Regions from separate parts of the Vibrio sp. EA2 genome, predicted to be linked through region 1. Evidence: predicted binding sites of a transcription regulator. Region 1 holds the regulator's gene; each other region holds the start of a gene.
What was found. The regulator PurR, encoded in region 1, represses purine synthesis genes. The targets are predictions, from matches to a motif close to TNANGNAAACGTTTNCNTNA.
Positions count from the first base shown of each region.

Region 1 (5,029 bases):
TGAGCGAGTCGATTCAATGGTGTTAGGTGGCGCGGTCACTCGTCTTAATACACGTTCACAAATACTCGTCAAATTGGGTAACTTTGGTAAACATATCTTACCTTATATGTGGCTGTACAAGTTGTTTGCGTATATCGTCATGCCGCAGCGTAATCAACGAGAGTCTCGCCACCTGTTTATCAGGGAAGCCAAAAAGCTCTGCCAAAAAGAGTTTAAGCGTTGGTTTATTTTGGCAGCGGATGTGAACCCGCTAATGAAGTATTTTAAAGACAGAGAATTAGCTATTCCAACGCTTTACTTGATGGGCGATAGGGATTACATGTTTATCCAGCCCGTGAAAGAGATGGTTGCGGCACACAAACTGAGTGTACTGCGTGAGATCCCAAACTGTGGTCACGTTTGTAACGTGGAGCGTCCGGAAGATTTCAATCAACATTCGATTGAGTTCATCAAGCGACAAAGTTTAGTTGTTTAATTTATAAGGTCCTAGGTCCTAGATTTTAGGCCATAGGGGAGCTCTCTTGCTGTCTTCACTTTTCCGTAAGCGAAGCGCTCAGTAATCCCAATCAACAACTACAAACACTGAAGTCCCAGCGAGCAATCCCAGGACCTAGGCCCTTCCTGTTATCCGTAAGCGAAGCGCTCCGTATTCCCAAACAACAACTACAAGCGCTTAATACAAACACTGAAGTCCCAGCGAGCAATCCTAGAACCTAGGACCTAGGATCTAGGACCTTAACTACCTAGCCCCTTCCATCTATCTGATAACCACACTGCCAGCAAGCACCAAATTGTCCTTCATTGATTTCTGAACATTTAGGGCATGTCCAATCTTGATAGGTGTTTGGCTGAGCTTGTTTTTGGTAATCATCAATAATGGCAGTTGCTTTCATATGCTGTTCTTCTGCGAATAGCCAGACATACGGGTCTGTATCGTCTCCGAATGGCAACTCTCCTTTTAGACCGAAAAGACCTTCACCACGAACCTCACAATGTATTTGCTCTGTTTTAAGCAGTTCGCAAACGATATGTGCTTCCGCCGGATTTTTCGCAATAAATATCTTCATCAAGAATGTCCATTTGGCTGTATCTGGTTAGGTCTGAGTTTCTTCATCACCCATTTGACAATCATAGGAAAAAGACCGAGCAACGCAAATGAGGCTAGAACACTGGGAGAGACAATATCCGATAGACTTTCAATCGTTGCTAACTGAGTACCTGCATTGAGATAAACGGCTGTACCTGGGAGCATTCCGATTTGGCTAGTAATATAAAAGCGACCAACAGACATTGGGGTTAACCCCATCAATAAGTTGATGAGAAAGAAAGGGAATACAGGAATTAATCGCAACGAAAGTAGGTAAGATGATCCGTCTTTTTTGACGCCTTCGTTGATCGCGCTGAGCTTAGCAGCAAATTTTGTTTGTACCCAATCTCGTAATAAGTAACGGCTGCTCAGGAAAGCTAACGTCGCACCGATAGTACTGGCAAAGGAGACAAGAACTAAGCTCGCCCAGAAGCCAAATAGGGCAGCAGCTAATAAAGTGACGACGGCTGCGCCGGGAATAGAAAACGCCGTGATCGCGATATAAGCGATGAAATAGAGCGTAATAGCAACGACAAACCTTTCACTAATATAGGTGTTGAGCGCTTCTTGTTGCGCTTTGGCGTTATCTAAAGTGAAGTACTGGCTAAAGTTAACGGCTAACAAAATTATCGTTAAGAGCAGTATCAACCCAAAAACCAGTTTTTTATTCATTGTTGTACTCCGGAAGGACAGCCTTGCCCTAAGAATTTAACAGATACCATTAGAAATAGGGTACTCGTTATCAATTATTTGATATACAGACTTATAGACAGGTTGAGGCCGGAAAAAATTTCAAAAAAAACCGCGGCTAGAGCTGCGGTTTAAATACATCGTAAAGATTTGTCTCTGCTGGTTAAGAAAGCGCACTTTTTAGCTCTTCTCTGCGAGATTGGGGAACGACGCTCCAATGAGTGCCATTTATTGCCCCTTCTAAAGCCCACAGCAGCTCAATGCTTACTTTTGCAGAGTGCGAGTCACGTATCGCCTTGTAAGCACCTAGTGCGCCAGCTTCTTCAAGTTGTTCAACTGATTTAATGCCAGCTTTCTTAAGCATTCGTTCTGTGGCTAGTCGTAAATTTGGCAGATCTTTTAACCTGTCAGGTTTACTACTGGCTTGTTGCTTTTTTTCTAAATTGGCTTGTTCTAAAGACTTCTTCGCGACTTCTATCAAGCGTTCACTGGATTCCCATAAGTCGTTGGAAATCGCATAGTATTTAGTAACGACCGGAAAACCACGTTTTTTATAAACGTACGGTTTTAGTCCTTGCTTCTCGAAGTTAGATGAAGTTTGTTGGTCTGCTCGTATATGAAGTTGATCATTTACAACCAGTGCAAACATCGTTTCATCAGCGAAAAGTCCGAAGCCACCAAACATTGAGCGCGACTTGATCGTACCAAGTGCCTCAAATAGCTTCATAGAATCTTTGAGTATCGGTTTATCCATTATGTGTTATCTCGGTGTAATTAATATTACGCCACCAAAAGTCAGGTCCGAGAGAATAGCAAATACATGCAGGAACAATGTCATTATAGAGTAAACTCATTATACGCATATTTGCCATCGGTAACCCCGCTACCTTCCATTAGAAACATGGTTAAGGCCGGAAGCTTTGCGTCCCATCCTTTCGGATGGTTTGCCCTGTGCGTGACACGTAGAGAATACTTTTTATCTTGAATTAACATCACGTTTCAGAGATCAAAATGTGATGTTGCTTCAGTAAAACGCCCTTATATTATGGTTGTGGTTTCATAATTGAGATTGAAGACTGAGCACAGGTTGTAAGGCTATGTGAGGGAGCTCGTGTTTATACAAAACAGCAACTTATAAAATGTTTATTGATTGTAGTGAACACAAACGACGAAAAAAGATAATTTTTAACGTGAAAAATAAGCGCTCTGGCGAGCGCTTATTAGTAATTAATTGAGTTTTTTGACCGTATTTCGAATGACCAACTCTGGCTGCATTTCAAAAATGCGTTTCTCGTGCTCTTTGTCTTTAATACGTTCAAGTAGAATCTCAAAAGCATTTTTACCGACACGCCGCTTCGGTTGGTGGATCGTTGTCAGTGGTGGCGAGAAATACTCTGCCAACTCGATGTTGTCGTAACCGACGACAGATATCTCTTCTGGAATCTTGATACCATTTTGTTGTAAACGGCTCATCAAACCGAGCGCCATGGTGTCATTGAAACAGAATACGGCCGTTGGACGTTTTTCCATGGCAGTAATTTTGTCTGCGACCAAAACAGCGGTATCACATTCAAAGTTACCTTCAAGAATCCAGTCCTCGTTTACCGGTAAATTCGCTTCTGCCATGGCGCGGCGGAATCCAGCGATACGCTCTTGGCATGCGAGTTTCTCAAAGTGGCCACTCAAGCAAGCAATATCGGTATGACCATTATCAATCAGGTACTTAGTCGCGATATATCCACCTTCTTCTGAGTTGTCCATAATTTTATCGGCTTGGGAGCTCTCTGGGCCCCAATCCATAACAACTTTTGGGATATCAGAATGGCGATCGAGCATTTGTTTAAGTTCTTCGGTCAAGTCGGAACACATCACCAGAATGCCATCTACACGCTTTTCTGCGAGCATGCGGATGTAATCTCTTTGCTTTTCATAGATACCACCAGTGTTACACAGGATTAGTGTGTAGCCTTGTCGGTAACAGTAACTCTCTACACCATCGATGACTTCGGAGAAGAATAGGTTGGTAGATTGCGTTACCAACATACCGATAGTCCGAGTTGAGTTACATTTCAAGCTACGAGCTACCGCACTTGGTGCATAGTTAAGCTCATCAACAGCTTTCATTACTTTTTCTTGCGTTGCTTCTGCAACAAAACGCGTTTTGTTGATAACGTGCGAAACTGTTGTGGTAGAAACGCCGGCTAATCGAGCGACGTCTTTTATAGTGGCCATAAATGGTGTCCTGTATCGAGCTACTAATATACCGAGGGACTAAACCTTGTGCTGCGTGTCTTGTGTAAACTTAGCGCAACAAAATTAATGGCGCTGAGTATGTTTAGCAGTGGTTACTCCGAAGTCGGTAGAGGGTAAGTAGCAACAGCGGTTGATAAAGCAACTTTCTTCAACTGAGTGCAGAAAGGTCAACAACCTATTAAGAAAACACAAAAACCGCTTTATTTCAGCGGTTTACATAAAATCATATTTAATCGTTTGCGTTCACATTTTAGCCCTATGCGGGCAGGCTGGCAATAATTTCAGCAATGGTTTTGTGTCTCGGAAGTCACATTTTGATTGCTAAAAAGCGAGCGCTCGGAACAATTTTAATCGTTAACGAATAAAATATAGGGAACCTCATCGACAGGCTCCCTAAAATAGGCGGCAATTATTCACCAAGAAGGTAAGCGCTGTCCAGTTTACAAAATGCAATTAATAGTTGCGAGACACTGGCATAGAAGCCAAATTCATCCAGTTGCTGACATTTTTGTGCGAACTGTGGTAACCAGGACATGAGTTGGCCTTGGATGAATTCATTTTGTTTTAGGAAGGCTTCTTCCATGTGTTTTTCTTGTTCAAACTCATTAGAGCGAATGATCATATTACCTAAGAAGTCGAGCTCTACCGCTAAATGGTCGGCGGGTTCCTTCAGGCTGTCGTCAACTTGGACACCAAACTCCGCCATCAATCTTTCCATCTCTTCTGCTGGCTTGTCATTGAGCAAACCTGATTCGCCGATATACATCGAAGCGTAAGGAAGTGCGCCGTACTTTTCTGTCTTTAAGAACAGCTCACAAAAATCAGCAGCAAGCTCTAGTTGCGCATCTTCACGGTCTTGTAAGCGATTCAACGCGTCAACAAGGCGATCAATTGCGGGTTTGAGAGATTCATTTTCACCTAAGCCCGCCAAAAAGCTACGAATTTCGACACTATGGTAAGCCTCCAATTCTTTGGCTGTCAGTTCTTTAGCGAATAAGC
Region 1 covers NZ_JAWLID010000002.1:136,370-141,398, forward strand. Annotated here, with positions in the region: gene RXX31_RS04950 (alpha/beta hydrolase) at 1-475, shown strand, start outside; gene RXX31_RS04955 (putative signal transducing protein) at 744-1,067, opposite strand; gene RXX31_RS04960 (TVP38/TMEM64 family protein) at 1,067-1,759, opposite strand; gene RXX31_RS04965 (TfoX/Sxy family DNA transformation protein) at 1,941-2,531, opposite strand; cyclic di-GMP riboswitch class I at 2,648-2,736, opposite strand; gene purR (HTH-type transcriptional repressor PurR) at 3,005-4,009, opposite strand; gene torD (molecular chaperone TorD) at 4,440-5,029, opposite strand, start outside.

Region 2 (5,029 bases), on a different contig from region 1:
TAATGATACGTATCATGTTTAATCGGGAGAGGGTAACCAGCCGAGTATATTGCTCCCGAAATATCTTAAGAAGCTATAAATATTAAGGGGTTACAATGCCGGTCACTAAGTTTGTTGGCACATACTTATTGATATTGACCTAACTCGGAAAGATCGATTTTAGATAAGTTTGTTCAAAGACTCAACAAAAAATGGCGAGCTATTCACTCGCCATTTTTTATTCACTGGTTGGGTCTTATTCCGAGGGGACTTCTGGATCTGACTCGTCATCTTCAGTTGTGTCAGAGGCGCTTGATACCTCAGGCTCTTCTTCCTCAACTGACTCTGATATTTCTTCAGATACACTCTCTACAGCACCGGATACTTCCTCGGCAATACTTTCCACTGCACCAGACGTAATAGTATCAGGGTCGAGCGGTGGGATGACTTGCAGGTCTTCTGTGGTTTCATCTGTCGCTGGCTTCTGACTTACATGGCCAATAATTGACTGATAGTAACGACGAATATTCTCGACGTAATTACGCGCTTCATCTCCTCGGGCATAACCGTAACGCGTTTGGCTATAAAAGCGTTTTTGACGCAGTAGAGGCAGTCTGTCTTTTACATCTGCCCAGGCATTTGGATCGCCCCCTTGAGCTTTCGTTAGTCGTCGAGCGTCCAACATATGACCATAACCAATGTTATAGGAAGCAAGTGCGAACCAAATTTTTTCGTGATCGCTGATCGTTTCGGGTACGCGAGCAACAATGCGACGCAGGTATTCCACACCACCACGGATAGACTGCTCAGGATCGAGACGGTTGGTTACGCCGACGCTTTTTGCTGTTGGTAACGTGAGCATCATCATGCCGCGTACACCGGTTGGTGACTTAGCTTTTGGTTTCCAATGAGACTCTTGATAAGCCAAAGCGGCAATTAAGCGCCAATCAAACTCTTCACTGTATTTTTGGAATAGGGGTGACCACTTAGGAAGTTTGTCATCCAGAGCTCGAATGAAGGCACGAGTATCCACATAATCGAAGGCTTCGATATGTCCAATGTATTTTTCTTCCAGCGAGGCCAGTTCACCCGATTGCTTGATGTTACCAAAGAACTCAATCAGCATTGCGTACAAGCTTTCGTCCTCTGAACGACGAGTAAACCAAGATACAGGTTGGTCTTCTGTTAGCTCAAAAGCCAAAGCCAGATCAGGATAGAGGCGCTGAGCCAGTGACAATTCAACGGAGTCAGTTACGGTAAAGCGCAGATCGCCTGTAGAAACACTTTTCAGCAAATCACTAGTGTCGGCATCACCGACGATTTCAAACTGTAACTCAGGGTACTGTTTTTTTAATGCCGTCAGTGTCGGAACATATTGTGACTGTTCGACGATTTGAAGTGTACCTGCCGCCGCACTTTTATCTTCTGTGTCCTCGACTTGGCTCGCTTGATACTTGATTAAGCGCTTAAGACTACGAGGACGAAGTTGCCCTTTTTTATACACGACTTGCTGGCTGACATAGTAGTAAGCTGGACCTGGTCGAAAACGCTTTACCGCTTGAGAAGTCTGGTTCAACCCCGTCGCTATAATATCAATGTCGCCTTTCTTGAGTGCCGGAAAAAGGTCGGCTTGACGGAAAGCGGGTTTGATCTCAAGTTTTACGCCGAGTTCTTCAGCGAATTGACGAGCAAGCTCATAATCCAAGCCTGCGGGGCCATCGGGGCCAATGTAGTAAGATAGTTGGTTGTTAAGTGTACCAACTCGAAGAACGCCACGTTCCTGGATTTTCTGGAATTCACTTTTTGGTGCCGACTCAATTTGGCAGGCAGAAAGTAGTAGCACAGATGCGAAAAGTAAGACGCTGCGCTTAAGTCGGTTGAACTGGCTAATTTGCATTAATTGGTACTTCTCGAAAAATTTCTATCGTCCTTTATATCAAAGGGAAGTGGTGGGGCAAAGGGAATCGCATAGATAGAGTGCGACATTGCGTGTTTTATCGACATTTTGGCGATAATTCAAATTTGAAGAAAAAATTGACGCAAACGGTTGCTTTTGGTGTTACATCACAAAAACAATTACTATATAATGCGCTCGCAAAGGAGAGGTGGAATCGGTATAAGTTCGGGTTGTCAAGCCTAAGTGGCTGAATTTATTCCAATATCACCTTAATCAATTGCATAAGAGACCTAAGCACATGAGAATTTTGCGTGGCTCCCCAGCTCTTTCTGAGTTCCGTGTTAATAAACTATTGGAACTTTGTCGTGAACAAAATCTGCCTGTAACCGGCATTTACGCCGAGTTTATGCACTTTGCGGATCTAAAATCTGACCTTGATAACCAAGAGTTAGAAAAGCTTGAAAAGTTGCTGACTTACGGTCCAACGATCGAAGAGCACGAGCCTGAAGGTCTTCTACTTCTTGTTACGCCTCGTCCTGGCACTATTTCGCCTTGGTCTTCTAAGTCTACCGATATTGCTATCAACTGTGGTCTGGACAAAGTTAAACGTCTAGAACGTGGTACAGCGTACTACGTAGAAACCTCAGTGACACTGTCTGATGCTCAAATCAACACAGTAAAAGCTTTAATTCACGATCGCATGATGGAAACGGTGTTTACTGAACTTGAAGCCGCTTCTGCACTATTTACTGTGGCAGAGCCAGCTCCAGTGGCACACGTTGATATCCTGGCTGGTGGTCGTCTTGCGCTTGAAGAAGCAAACGTTTCACTTGGCTTGGCGCTAGCAGAAGATGAAATTGATTACTTAGTAGAGAACTTCACTAAGTTAGGTCGTAATCCAAACGACATTGAGCTAATGATGTTTGCGCAGGCGAACTCAGAGCACTGTCGTCACAAGATCTTTAATGCAGACTGGACTATCGATGGCGTAGACCAAGAGAAGTCTCTGTTTAAGATGATCAAAAACACATTTGAAACGACGCCAGACCACGTTCTGTCTGCTTACAAAGATAACGCAGCAGTAATGACAGGTTCTAAAGTGGGTCGTTTCTTCCCAGATCCTAAATCTCGTCAATACACTTACCACCATGAAGATGCGCACATCTTGATGAAGGTAGAGACGCACAACCACCCAACGGCTATCTCTCCATGGCCAGGCGCATCAACCGGTTCTGGTGGTGAAATCCGTGACGAAGGCGCGACCGGTATCGGTGGTAAACCAAAAGCGGGTCTGGTTGGTTTCACAACGTCTAACTTACGTATCCCTGGCTTTGAACAGCCTTGGGAAACCGACTTTGGCAAGCCTGGTCGTATCGTAAACGCACTGGACATCATGCTTGAAGGCCCTCTGGGTGGCGCAGCATTCAACAACGAATTTGGTCGTCCAAACCTATTAGGCTACTTCCGCACCTACGAAGAGAAAGTGACTTCCCACGCGGGTGAAGAAATTCGTGGTTACCACAAGCCAATCATGATTGCTGGTGGTATGGGTAATATCCGTGACGAACACGTACAGAAGAAAGAGATTCCAGTTGGTGCAAGCCTAATCGTACTTGGTGGTCCGGCAATGAACATCGGCCTTGGTGGCGGTGCTGCATCTTCAATGGCGTCTGGTCAGTCTGCAGAAGACCTGGATTTTGCTTCAGTACAGCGTGAAAACCCAGAGATGGAACGTCGTTGTCAGGAAGTTATCGACCGTTGTTGGCAGTTAGGTGAAGAGAACCCAATCGCATTTATCCACGATGTGGGCGCGGGCGGTATCTCTAACGCACTTCCTGAGCTTTGTGACGACGGCGAGCGTGGCGGTAAGTTCCAGCTACGTGATGTACCAAATGATGAATTGAGCATGAGCCCGCTGGAAATCTGGTGTAACGAATCTCAGGAACGTTACGTTCTTGCAGTTGCGCCAGAACATATGGAAGCATTCGATGCAATCTGTAAGCGTGAGCGTGCACCTTACGCAGTGGTTGGTGTGGCAACAGAAGAACGTCATCTGACACTAGAAGACTCTCACTTCGACAATACGCCAATTGATATGCCAATGGATATCTTGCTTGGTAAAACACCGAAGATGCACCGTGAAGCAACGACATTGAAAGTAGATAGCCCAGCGATTACACGTGACGGTATTGAAATCAACGAAGCGGCAGATCGCGTACTTCGTCTTCCAACGGTTGCTGAGAAAACGTTCCTGATTACTATCGGTGACCGCTCAGTAACAGGTTTGGTCGCTCGTGACCAGATGGTTGGTCCTTGGCAGGTTCCTGTAGCGAACTGTGCAGTTACGGCGGCAAGTTACGACACATACCACGGTGAAGCGATGTCGATGGGTGAGCGTACTCCGGTTGCTCTACTAGACTTCGGCGCGTCTGCTCGTCTGGCGGTAGGTGAGTCTCTGACTAACATTGCTGCGACTGACATCGGTGATATCAAACACATTAAACTGTCTGCTAACTGGATGTCTCCAGCAGGCCACCCAGGTGAAGATGCAGGTCTTTACGAAGCAGTGAAAGCGGTGGGTGAAGAGCTATGTCCAGCGCTTGGTCTGACAATTCCAGTTGGTAAAGACTCAATGTCAATGAAGACCAAGTGGGAAGATAACGGCGAGAGCAAAGAAGTCACTTCACCGCTATCACTTGTTATCACTGCGTTTGGCCGTGTAGAAGACGTGCGTAAGACAGTAACGCCTCAGCTTCGTACACCTGATACCTTGGAAGGACTAGGCGAATCTTCACTTGTTCTTGTTGACCTGGGTAACGGCAAAAACCGTCTGGGTGCAACAGCACTGGCACAGGTTTACAAGCAACTTGGTGACAAGCCTGCAGACGTAGACAACGCAGAGCAGCTAAAAGGCTTCTTCGATGCAATGCAAACACTGGTTCGTGATGACAAGCTTGTTGCTTACCACGATAAAGGTGACGGCGGTCTATTCGTTACTCTTGCTGAGATGGCATTCGCGGGTCACTGTGGTGTGAAAGCGAACATCGAAGGTCTGGGCGACGATGCACTAGCAGTTCTATTTAACGAAGAGCTGGGTGCAGTTATTCAGGTTAAGAACGAAGATCTGGACTCAGTATTGGCAACGCTGTCAGC
Region 2 covers NZ_JAWLID010000007.1:70,336-75,364, reverse strand. Annotated here, with positions in the region: gene mltF (membrane-bound lytic murein transglycosylase MltF) at 236-1,876, opposite strand; gene purL (phosphoribosylformylglycinamidine synthase) at 2,175-5,029, shown strand, end outside.
Region 2: purL (phosphoribosylformylglycinamidine synthase) is a predicted target of PurR. The motif match lies at 2,015-2,034, and genes of this name have one in related genera.

Region 3 (5,029 bases), on a different contig from region 1:
CAATCAGACCTACTAGAGTCAGCCAGAATAGGCCGTAAGATGTAAATGCAGTTGTACCGAACGTGTCACCGCGCTTAAAGCACATGATGCCAACGATAACTTGACTAAGGCCACCATAAAAGATGCCCATCGCTAGAATCATTGAGTCCAGTGGGAAAAATCCTGCATTATGAATGTTTAGCAGAATCGTGGTCATACCGAAACCCATTAGACCTAGCGGTGCTGGGTTAGCCAGTTTTGTCGACATGTACAAATACCTTTAAAAAAAGTTGATAAAAAATGCGCGCAAATTTTAATTGAGCATTATGTAAAAGAGAAAAGCCGTTATTGGAAACTTAGATTTCATAAATACTTAAATAGGTAAATACAAAAAAAAACCAGCCCGGAGGCTGGTTCTATCAAACAGAATCGTTGCGAATTATTCCCACTCGATCGTCGCTGGTGGCTTACCAGAGATGTCGTAAACAACACGTGAAATGCCATCAATTTCGTTGATAATGCGGTTAGATACCTTACCTAGGAAATCGTATGGTAGGTGTGCCCAATGCGCAGTCATAAAGTCGATGGTTTCTACTGCACGTAGTGATACAACCCAATCGTACTTACGGCCATCGCCCATAACACCAACAGAGCGAACTGGTAGGAATACGGTAAATGCTTGAGAAACTTTGTTGTATAAGTCTGCTGCGTGTAGCTCTTCGATAAAGATAGCGTCTGCACGACGTAGCAAGTCACAGTACTCTTTCTTGATCTCGCCAAGAACACGAACCCCCAGACCAGGACCCGGGAACGGATGGCGGTAAAGCATGTTGTAAGGCAGACCAAGCTCTAAACCAATTTTACGTACTTCATCTTTGAATAGCTCACGTAATGGCTCAACCAGACCCATTTCCATATCTTCTGGCAGACCGCCCACGTTGTGGTGTGATTTGATCACGTGCGCTTTACCTGTCTTAGAAGCCGCTGATTCGATAACGTCTGGGTAGATAGTACCCTGCGCTAGCCATTTTGCGTTAGCCAGTTTCTTCGACTCTTCATCGAATACGTCTACGAACACGTGGCCGATAGTCTTACGTTTTTCTTCTGGGTCAGACTTGCCTTTTAGCGCTTCAAGGAAACGATCTTCTGCATCAATTTTGATAATGTTTAGGCCGAACTTGTCGCCAAACATATCCATTACTTGCTGACCTTCGTTTAGACGAAGCAGGCCGTTGTCAACGAATACACACGTTAGCTTGTCGCCAATCGCGCGGTGAACCAGCATAGCAACCACTGATGAATCCACACCACCAGAAAGACCTAGGATCACTTCGTCGTCACCCACTTGCTCTTTAATGCGAGCAACAGCATCTTCGATGATAGACTCAGAGGTCCATAGACGCTCACAACCACATACGCCAAGAACAAAGTTCTCTAGCATTTGTAGACCTTGTTTAGTGTGCGTTACTTCTGGGTGGAACTGAACGCCGTAGTATTTCTTCTCTTCGTTCGCCATCGCAGCGTAAGGACACGTTTCCGTCTCACCTACTTTTACGAAGTCTGCTGGAATTTCTACTACTTTATCACCGTGGCTCATCCAAACATCTTGAATCGCTTCTAGATCTTTAAACAGTGCAGATTCGCCAGAAACTTTAACTTGAGCGTAGCCAAACTCACGCTCGTTAGAGCCTGCTACTTTACCACCTAGCTGCTCTGCCATGGTCTGCATGCCGTAACATACACCAAAAACAGGAACACCTGAGTCAAATACGTATTGAGGTGCGCGTGGAGAGTTTTCTTCCGTTACACTTTCAGGACCACCAGATAGGATGATGCCATCTGGGTTGAATTCGCGAATATCCGCTTCTTCTACATCCCAGCTCCATAGTTCACAGTAAACGCCGATTTCACGTACGCGACGAGCAACTAATTGAGTGTACTGAGAACCGAAGTCCAAGATCAGAATACGTTGGTCATGGATATTTTTAGTCATTTTGAGCAGTCTTTTTTAGGCTAAGTGATTAAAACCGAGGCGAGTGTACTCGCCTCTTATTAATGCTTCAAGGAAAAAGCAAACGTTTACGCTAGGCAATTAGTTACCTAAACGGTAGTTTGGCGCTTCCTTAGTAATCTGAACGTCGTGTACATGAGACTCTTGCATACCCGCACCAGAGATACGTACAAATTCAGCTTTAGTACGCATATCTTCGATAGTTGCAGAACCCGTTAGACCCATGCTTGAACGTAGACCACCCATTTGCTGGTGTACGATCTCTTTTAGGCGACCTTTGTATGCGATACGACCTTCGATGCCTTCTGGTACAAGCTTGTCTGCAGCGTTGTCAGACTGGAAGTAACGATCAGAAGAACCTTGAGACATTGCGCCCAAAGAACCCATACCACGGTATGATTTGTAAGAACGACCGTTGTATAGAATCACTTCACCCGGAGCTTCTTCCGTACCAGCAAACATAGAACCAACCATCACACATGACGCGCCAGCTACGATTGCTTTACAGATATCACCAGAGAAACGGATACCGCCGTCTGCGATAACTGGAATGCCGTATTGGTTAGCAACTTCAGTTGCATCTGCGATAGCGGTAATTTGAGGAACACCAACACCCGTTACGATACGAGTCGTACAGATAGAACCAGGGCCGATACCTACTTTTACTGCGCTTACACCAGCTTCGATAAGTGCTTTAGCACCAGCACCTGTAGCAACGTTACCGCCAATGATTTCTAGATCTGGGTAAGCTTCGCGCGTTTCGCGGATACGAGTCAGAACACCTTCAGAGTGACCGTGTGATGAGTCGATAAGTAGAACGTCTACGCCTGCGGCAACAAGCGCAGCAACACGCTCTTCGTTACCTGCACCAGCACCAACGGCTGCACCAACGCGTAGACGACCACGTTCATCTTTACATGCGTTTGGCTTACGTTCTGCTTTGTGGAAGTCTTTCGCTGTGATCATACCAGTCAGTTTGAAATCATCATTCACAACCAGTACTTTCTCTACACGCGCTTCGTGCATCTTTTCTTGCACTTCTTCACGTGTCGCACCTTCTTCTACTGCTGCCAATTTTTCTTTTGGCGTCATAACTGACGACACTTTCTTAGAAAGGTCAGTAACAAAACGAACGTCACGGCCAGTGATGATACCAACAAGTTCATTGTGTTCAGTGACTACAGGGAAGCCAGCAAAGCCGTGCTTTTCAGTCAAAGCGACTACGTCAGCGATGGTTTCGTCAGGGTTTACTGTCACTGGGTCTGTAACAACGCCAGACTCGAACTTCTTAACTTTACGAACTTCAGCTGCCTGCTGCTCAATAGACATGTTTTTGTGGATAAAGCCAATGCCACCTTCCTGCGCAAGTGCAATAGCGAGACGAGCTTCCGTCACGGTATCCATAGACGCAGAAATCATTGGAATATTCAGAGCAATATTTTTTGTTAGCTGAGTGCGAAGATCAGCTGTGTTTGGGAGAACGGTGGAGTGTGCTGGCACTAGCAGTACGTCGTCGAATGTCAGCGCTTCTTTGGCAATTCTTAGCATTTGCAATATCTCACAATTAGAGGAGTAAAAAAAAGCAATCCAAAGTCTCATCGTTTCGCATAATGAGGGTAACTGTCTTTGGTGACGAGCTACATTTGGATTAGATATTGCGGACGGATTATACGTTCAACGCAATCGCTTGACTACAAGTTTTTTCATTTTTTTCTTGCAATCCCCCCCTTGCTATGTATTATATTTCCGCTAATTTCCATACTCACGTCTACGAGATTAGCTGTGCTCTCCCAGACCAATCAAAACATTTTCACCGTTTCCCGTCTTAATGCAGAAGTCCGTCTACTGTTGGAAAATGAAATGGGGATCGTCTGGCTTGTCGGAGAGATCTCAAACTTCTCAGCGCCCGTCTCTGGTCATTGGTACTTAACGCTTAAAGACTCTCGTGCTCAAGTAAAATGCGCCATGTTCCGTGGCAATAACCGTCGTGTAACGTTCAAGCCCGCAAATGGTAATCAAGTATTGGTAAAAGCGCGCCTATCTCTTTATGAGCCACGAGGTGACTACCAACTCATCATCGAAAGTATGCAGCCTGAAGGCGATGGACGACTGCAGCAAGAGTTTGAAGCGCTCAAGATGAAGCTAGCGTCGGAAGGGCTATTTGCTCAAACCAGTAAACACCCCCTACCTGAGCACCCAAAATGCGTCGGCGTCATCACCTCCAAAACCGGTGCTGCATTGCACGATATTCTTGATGTACTTAAGCGTCGAGACCCATCTCTTCCGGTCGTGATCTATCCGACTACGGTTCAGGGAGATTCAGCAGCCATTGAAATCGCTCAAGCAATTGGTCGTGCCAACAGTCGCAACGAATGTGATGTGTTAATTGTTGGCCGTGGTGGTGGTTCGTTAGAAGATTTATGGTGCTTTAACAACGAGATCCTTGCGCGCACTATCGCGGCAAGTCAAATCCCGATCATTAGCGCGGTAGGGCACGAAATAGACGTGACAATTGCCGACTTTGTCGCTGACGTGCGTGCACCAACGCCTTCCGCAGCTGCAGAGCTGGTAAGCCGAGATAACAGTCATAAAGATCAAACGCTTGTTGCTCGTCAGCATAAACTGGCAAGCGCTCTGCGTTACTATTTAGCGCAGCAAAAACAGCAAGCAGCACAACTGCTACACCGTTTAGAACGTCAGCATCCAAGTTATCAGTTACAGCGTCAGTCTCAACAACTTGATGAGTTGGATATGCGCCTGCAAAGAGCGATGCAGCGTTTCATCAGTGTTCGCCAACAAGCAGTTGAACGTAAACAATATCGTCTGCAGCTGAACTCCCCAGTCAAACGCCTTACACAGCAAAAATCGAAACTTGAGCGAGCAGAACAGAAGCTACTCGATGCTATGGATCGCAAATTACTGACGATGCGTCACGAATTAGCGATGGCAGCAGAAAAACTGGATACGGTTAGCCCACTTGCCACACTCAAACGTGGTTACTCAATCACGCAAACGGAGCAAGGCAAGGTGATTACACAA
Region 3 covers NZ_JAWLID010000007.1:165,112-170,140, forward strand. Annotated here, with positions in the region: gene RXX31_RS15715 (acetate uptake transporter) at 1-247, opposite strand, end outside; gene guaA (glutamine-hydrolyzing GMP synthase) at 419-1,972, opposite strand; gene guaB (IMP dehydrogenase) at 2,072-3,538, opposite strand; gene xseA (exodeoxyribonuclease VII large subunit) at 3,773-5,029, shown strand, end outside.
Region 3: guaB (IMP dehydrogenase) is a predicted target of PurR. The motif match lies at 3,666-3,685, and genes of this name have one in related genera.

Region 4 (5,029 bases), 230 kb from region 1:
TGCGGGTAGTGGCACTTCTTCCATGGAAGTAACCCGCCGGGTAAACTCATTTGTTTCTGGTTGGGTTGAAGGTGCAATTGAAAAGCTACCAGTGATCTCCCCTGACGAAGAGTCAGCCAATAAAATAAATGACTACATCGACAAAGAATTCAAAAACATTGATCGCGAAACCTTTAAGAAACAACTTAAAGAAGCGATGAAAAACCTAACCGCAGATTATGAAGTTGGTTTGAAGAAAGGTCGAAAAGTGTCTGTGAACCGCGGTGTGGGCGGTGAGCAAGCAAGAAAAATGCTGGATAATCACTCGGACTAACCTCCTCAACTCCTCAAAAAGGCCAAATAGTTTTAACTGCGTAGCAAATACGTAGACGTTATTTGGCCAGAGTAGGACAATTCTTACAATTTTCTGCTTCCATCTTACCTTCAGCTAACAAAGATCGATAACGACTGATTAATAATTTAAGTCTAATTTTATAAAGCAGCGTTTCGCCTCAATTTTTATATGGAGATTTTCCCTTGAAAAAGCTGTCTATCGCACTTGCCCTAGTGCTTGCTCTTACAGGCTGTCAAGCCACTCAACGTCAAAACGCCACTACAGGTGAATACGAAACTAACTCCACGACTATCGGTGCCATCACAGGTGCGGTCGCTGGTGCTGCAATCGGGTTAGCGACGGGTGATAATGCTAAAGAGCGTCGTCAACGTGCCTTAATTGGCGCAGCTGCAGGTGGTGCAACTGGTGCGGGTGCCGGTTACTACTTCGACCAGCAAGAAGCGGCACTACGCAAAGAGTTAATGAATTCTGGTGTACAAGTACAACGTGTTGGTGAAAACCAGCTTCTGCTTCGTATGGAAAACGGCATCGGTTTTGCTACCGATTCTTACCAACTTGATTACGGTATCCACAACACGCTTCGTGGTGTCGCACGTATCCTAGTTGAGTACCCAGATACCAGCCTTGTGATTGATGGTTACACTGACAGCACTGGTAGTGATTCGTACAACCAGTCACTATCGGAAAATCGCGCAGAATCTGTGCGTCAGTTCCTAGTACAACAAAATGTTGCTCCTGGTCGTGCAATTGCGCGCGGTTATGGTGAACGTAACCCACTTTGCTCCAACCAAACGACAGAAGGCCGCGCGTGTAACCGCCGTGTCGAAATTCAAATCTTGCCTCTGAAGTAATTGGATTACATTACAAGGTAATTAACAATAATTACCGGCACAGGCCTAGAAACACATCTAGGCCTGACATATCAACCTCTCTCAAACCCCTTATTTTTGCTTTACCTTAAGCACTTGTTTTTCAGGCAGAGTTCAAACACCTCAATCAGACTTCTAGAATAATTACACAAAATGTTACAAAACCGTAAAAACTAGAAAGTAGTTAGAAGCCACAACTCTTCAGGCCCTATAAACAGTTCGTTGCAATCGATTTCCCTCTCAAAACCATTAACAGATATTTAACTTAACCCACTTACTTGTGTCATAATGCGCTGCGAAAAATAACACCTAAAGACTCTAATTTTTCTAGGTGGGGAGAAAAATCAATGTTCACTGAAGAAGGCACCTGTGATTGGTGTAAAAAACCAGCTCTTATCACGCGACATGACTATTTAGATGGTAAACATCATCACTCATGTAAATCTTGTTACGATATGGCAAAAATCGATGTACGCCTATTTAACCAAGGTGAAATGCAGATGCGTGAGCGCAATACTCAACGTGCGAGCTGAGATAACTCAAATCAACAGAACTGATTTCTAAAGGCGCCTCCAAGGCGCTTTTTTGCTATCTACCCTTCTCCATAGCCTTTGACACCCAACGTCCCCCCTAAAAGCACTGTATAAAACTGACCACGTTCACTGTATATACAGTAGTTTTTTACCTCAATACAAAGCTAGTACTGTTATTCACTTCACACTTTACAAGCCGTATCAAACATATCAACAAAATAATTAAACCAACAAATTCATATAGTTAATAACAAAACTAGACAAACACCCGAAAATAACTTGCCACTATAAGCATAAAAATCAGTTGATCAGTTCCATAAAACAAACTACTGTATACACATACAGCATGTATAAAGGAACAGTAAGATGCAGTTACACGGTCAAAATCAAACATACTCTCGTTACAATGTACTGGCACAAGCTACTCAGCCTATGGACGTTTCTGATCAGCTTCTTTCTAAATTGGCTGTTCTGTCTCAGCAGAAACAATGGATCTTATTTACTTCCGAGTGTCCTCGTCCCAACTTTGATCAGCTCACTGCTTCCAATATTTGTTGTAAAAACGTAATTCAAATGAAGCCATCCCAACAACTTTCTGAAGTTGAAATTGTGGTTAAAGCAATTCGTTCAGGTAACGCGAGTGCGGTTGTTGCCTCAACTGACATAGCACCTATGAATCAATCCATGTTGCGAGACATTGGCCAGCGTTATCAGTGTGAAGTCTTTTTCGTCGAAGGCAGAGTAAACCAGTATCACTAACAAGATCGACGTTATCCATCCTGCATCTCGCCTCCTTTATAGGGGGCATTTTTTTACCTTCGACTTAGAGAATTAATAAATCAGGCAAACGTTTGCTTTTTCTCTGGCGAGTTAAAATAGTTCTGGTATGATGCCCACATTCGATTTATTCAGCGACTTACGTTAGCTGAATATCTTCTCTTTATGACGTTTGATTAAGATGATAGGAATGTCGCAATGAGCCTTGCTAATCAAGTACTTGCCGTCAATGACGACCTGCCAATTCGCACCCAAAAACCCGTTCACAGCGGTAAAGTTCGTTCAGTTTACTGGTTAACTGAAGAAGACAGCGCCCGCCTGATCAAAGAAAAAGGATACGATGTTGCTCCAGACGCGCCTCTGGCGATCATGGTGATCAGCGACCGTATTTCTGCTTTTGATTGCATTTGGCACGGTGAAGGCGGTCTGAAAGGTGTGCCTGGCAAAGGCGCCGCGTTAAACGCCATCTCGAACCAATGGTTCAAGCTATTTAAAGACAATGGCCTGGCTGACAGCCACATCCTAGATATTCCTCACCCGTTCGTTTGGATCGTACAGAAAGCGAAACCGGTTAAAATTGAAGCGATTTGCCGTAAGTACATCACAGGTTCTATGTGGCGAGCATACGCAAATGGTGAACGCGAGTTCTGTGGCATTCAGCTTCCTGAAGGTTTGGAAAAAGACAAAGCGCTTCCTGAGTTATTGATGACACCTTCTACAAAAGGCATTTTAACCGGCATCCCTGGCGTACCAGAAGCGGATGACGTTAACATCACTCGCCAGAATATCGTCGATAACTTTGAAGCATTTAACTTCTCTAGCGCAGAAGACATCGCGCTTTACGAAAAGTTACTTAAAGAAGGCTTTAACGTTATCAGTAACGCGCTGGAAGCGATTGATCAAATCTTCGTCGATACCAAGTTTGAATTCGGTTACGTCCACGACGCCGCTGGTAACGAAAAACTGATCTACATGGATGAAGTGGGCACACCAGACTCTTCTCGCATTTGGGATGCAAAAGAGTACCAGGCAGGCAACATTGTTGAAAACTCAAAAGAAGGCTTCCGTCAGTTCCTTTTGAACCACTTCCCTGACCCAGATATCTTGCTAAACAAAGAGCGTATGCCTGAGCGTGAAGCGCTGGCTCGTGACAATGAACTGCCGGTTGAGTCATTGCTTGATATTTCGAAGACTTACATTGGAATTGCAGAAAAAATTACTGGTAAACCAATCACGTTAAGCGAAAACCCTAAAGCCGAAATCATTGACGTTCTTGCCAAAGAGTATGGGTTAATCGACTAAAACGTTCGATAACCAACTGAAGTGTATTAATACAGAAAGTCCGCATTAATGCGGACTTTTTTCGATCTACTTTCAAACCAAACTAACTTATATCTAACGTCACACCATCGGTTGTCGAGGCTGATTTCATCGTTACCTGATACTCCATCTCTTTAACAGTAGAAACAAAATACCAGGTAGATTCCGCTTTATCGGGTGTAAAGGTGACACGCATGAACCCTCGCAGTTTCAGATCTGCCCATTGCAACTCTGATACTAACTGTGGCAAAGCCACTTCCATCTGAGCTATCACCGCTGCGTCCAGGCCTAACAGCTCTTCGATACCAGGAGAACTTACCGAGCCAGCCGCAAATTCCACACCGACTGGATTACTAGCTACATCCTTCAACTCACTCGCCCATGAGTTATGAGTGTCGCCAGCTAAACACACGAACTTACCTGAACTCGCATTCAACAATGCATAGACTTTCTCTCGGTCCACATAGTAACCGTCCCAAGCATCAAGGTTATAAGGTAAAAGTACCGGATCTGAACTAGGATCCGAAAGGTAATTGATGATGGCTGAATTGACCGCAAGCAGCGCTGCGGCTTTTTGTTCCTCTGTCGCCACAAACAACTGAAACATTGCCAGCATCACTGAGCTGGGCAGTTCCATACGAGACATCAACACTTGCTGCCCCAAAACATTCCACGTTGCGTTTTGCGTGTTCAGTTCGTTCATCATCCAGGCCAGCTGCTCATCGCCTAATAATTCTCTATCAGCACTTCGAGACTCTGCGACCAAGCCCGCAATAGATTCCATACTGAAGTCACTGAGTGATAAATAGTCCAAAGGTTCATCTCGGCCCACTAATCGAGTATCGAGCATCATCAAATTCACTAAGTTACCAAATGAGAATTGTCGATAAATCAGCATGCTGGAGAAGCTATTCTCTCTAACCGGCAGCCACTCTGTCCATGCGGCCGCTGCGGCTGCTCTTCGGTCATAAAAACTGCCTTCGTCATCTTGATGGTTTTCAGCGCCATCTTTCCAGGCATTATTTGCAAGCTCGTGGTCATCCCAAACAGCAATCATTGGCAGCTTTGCATGCAACGCTTGAAGATCAGGGTCCTGTCGGTACTGTGCATAACGCTTTCGGTAGTCATCTAAAGTAATACACTCGGTGCCTTTACTTGATTCTCTGTCTAATTCTTCCGCGTCTTCACTGGCATAT
Region 4 covers NZ_JAWLID010000002.1:364,137-369,165, reverse strand. Annotated here, with positions in the region: gene RXX31_RS05970 (DUF2786 domain-containing protein) at 1-313, shown strand, start outside; gene RXX31_RS05965 (OmpA family protein) at 517-1,185, shown strand; gene RXX31_RS05960 (hypothetical protein) at 1,551-1,736, shown strand; gene RXX31_RS05955 (SulA-like leucine-rich domain-containing protein) at 2,103-2,495, shown strand; gene RXX31_RS05950 (phosphoribosylaminoimidazolesuccinocarboxamide synthase) at 2,712-3,815, shown strand; gene RXX31_RS05945 (alkaline phosphatase D family protein) at 3,898-5,029, opposite strand, start outside.
Region 4: RXX31_RS05950 (phosphoribosylaminoimidazolesuccinocarboxamide synthase) is a predicted target of PurR. The motif match lies at 2,576-2,595, and genes of this name have one in related genera.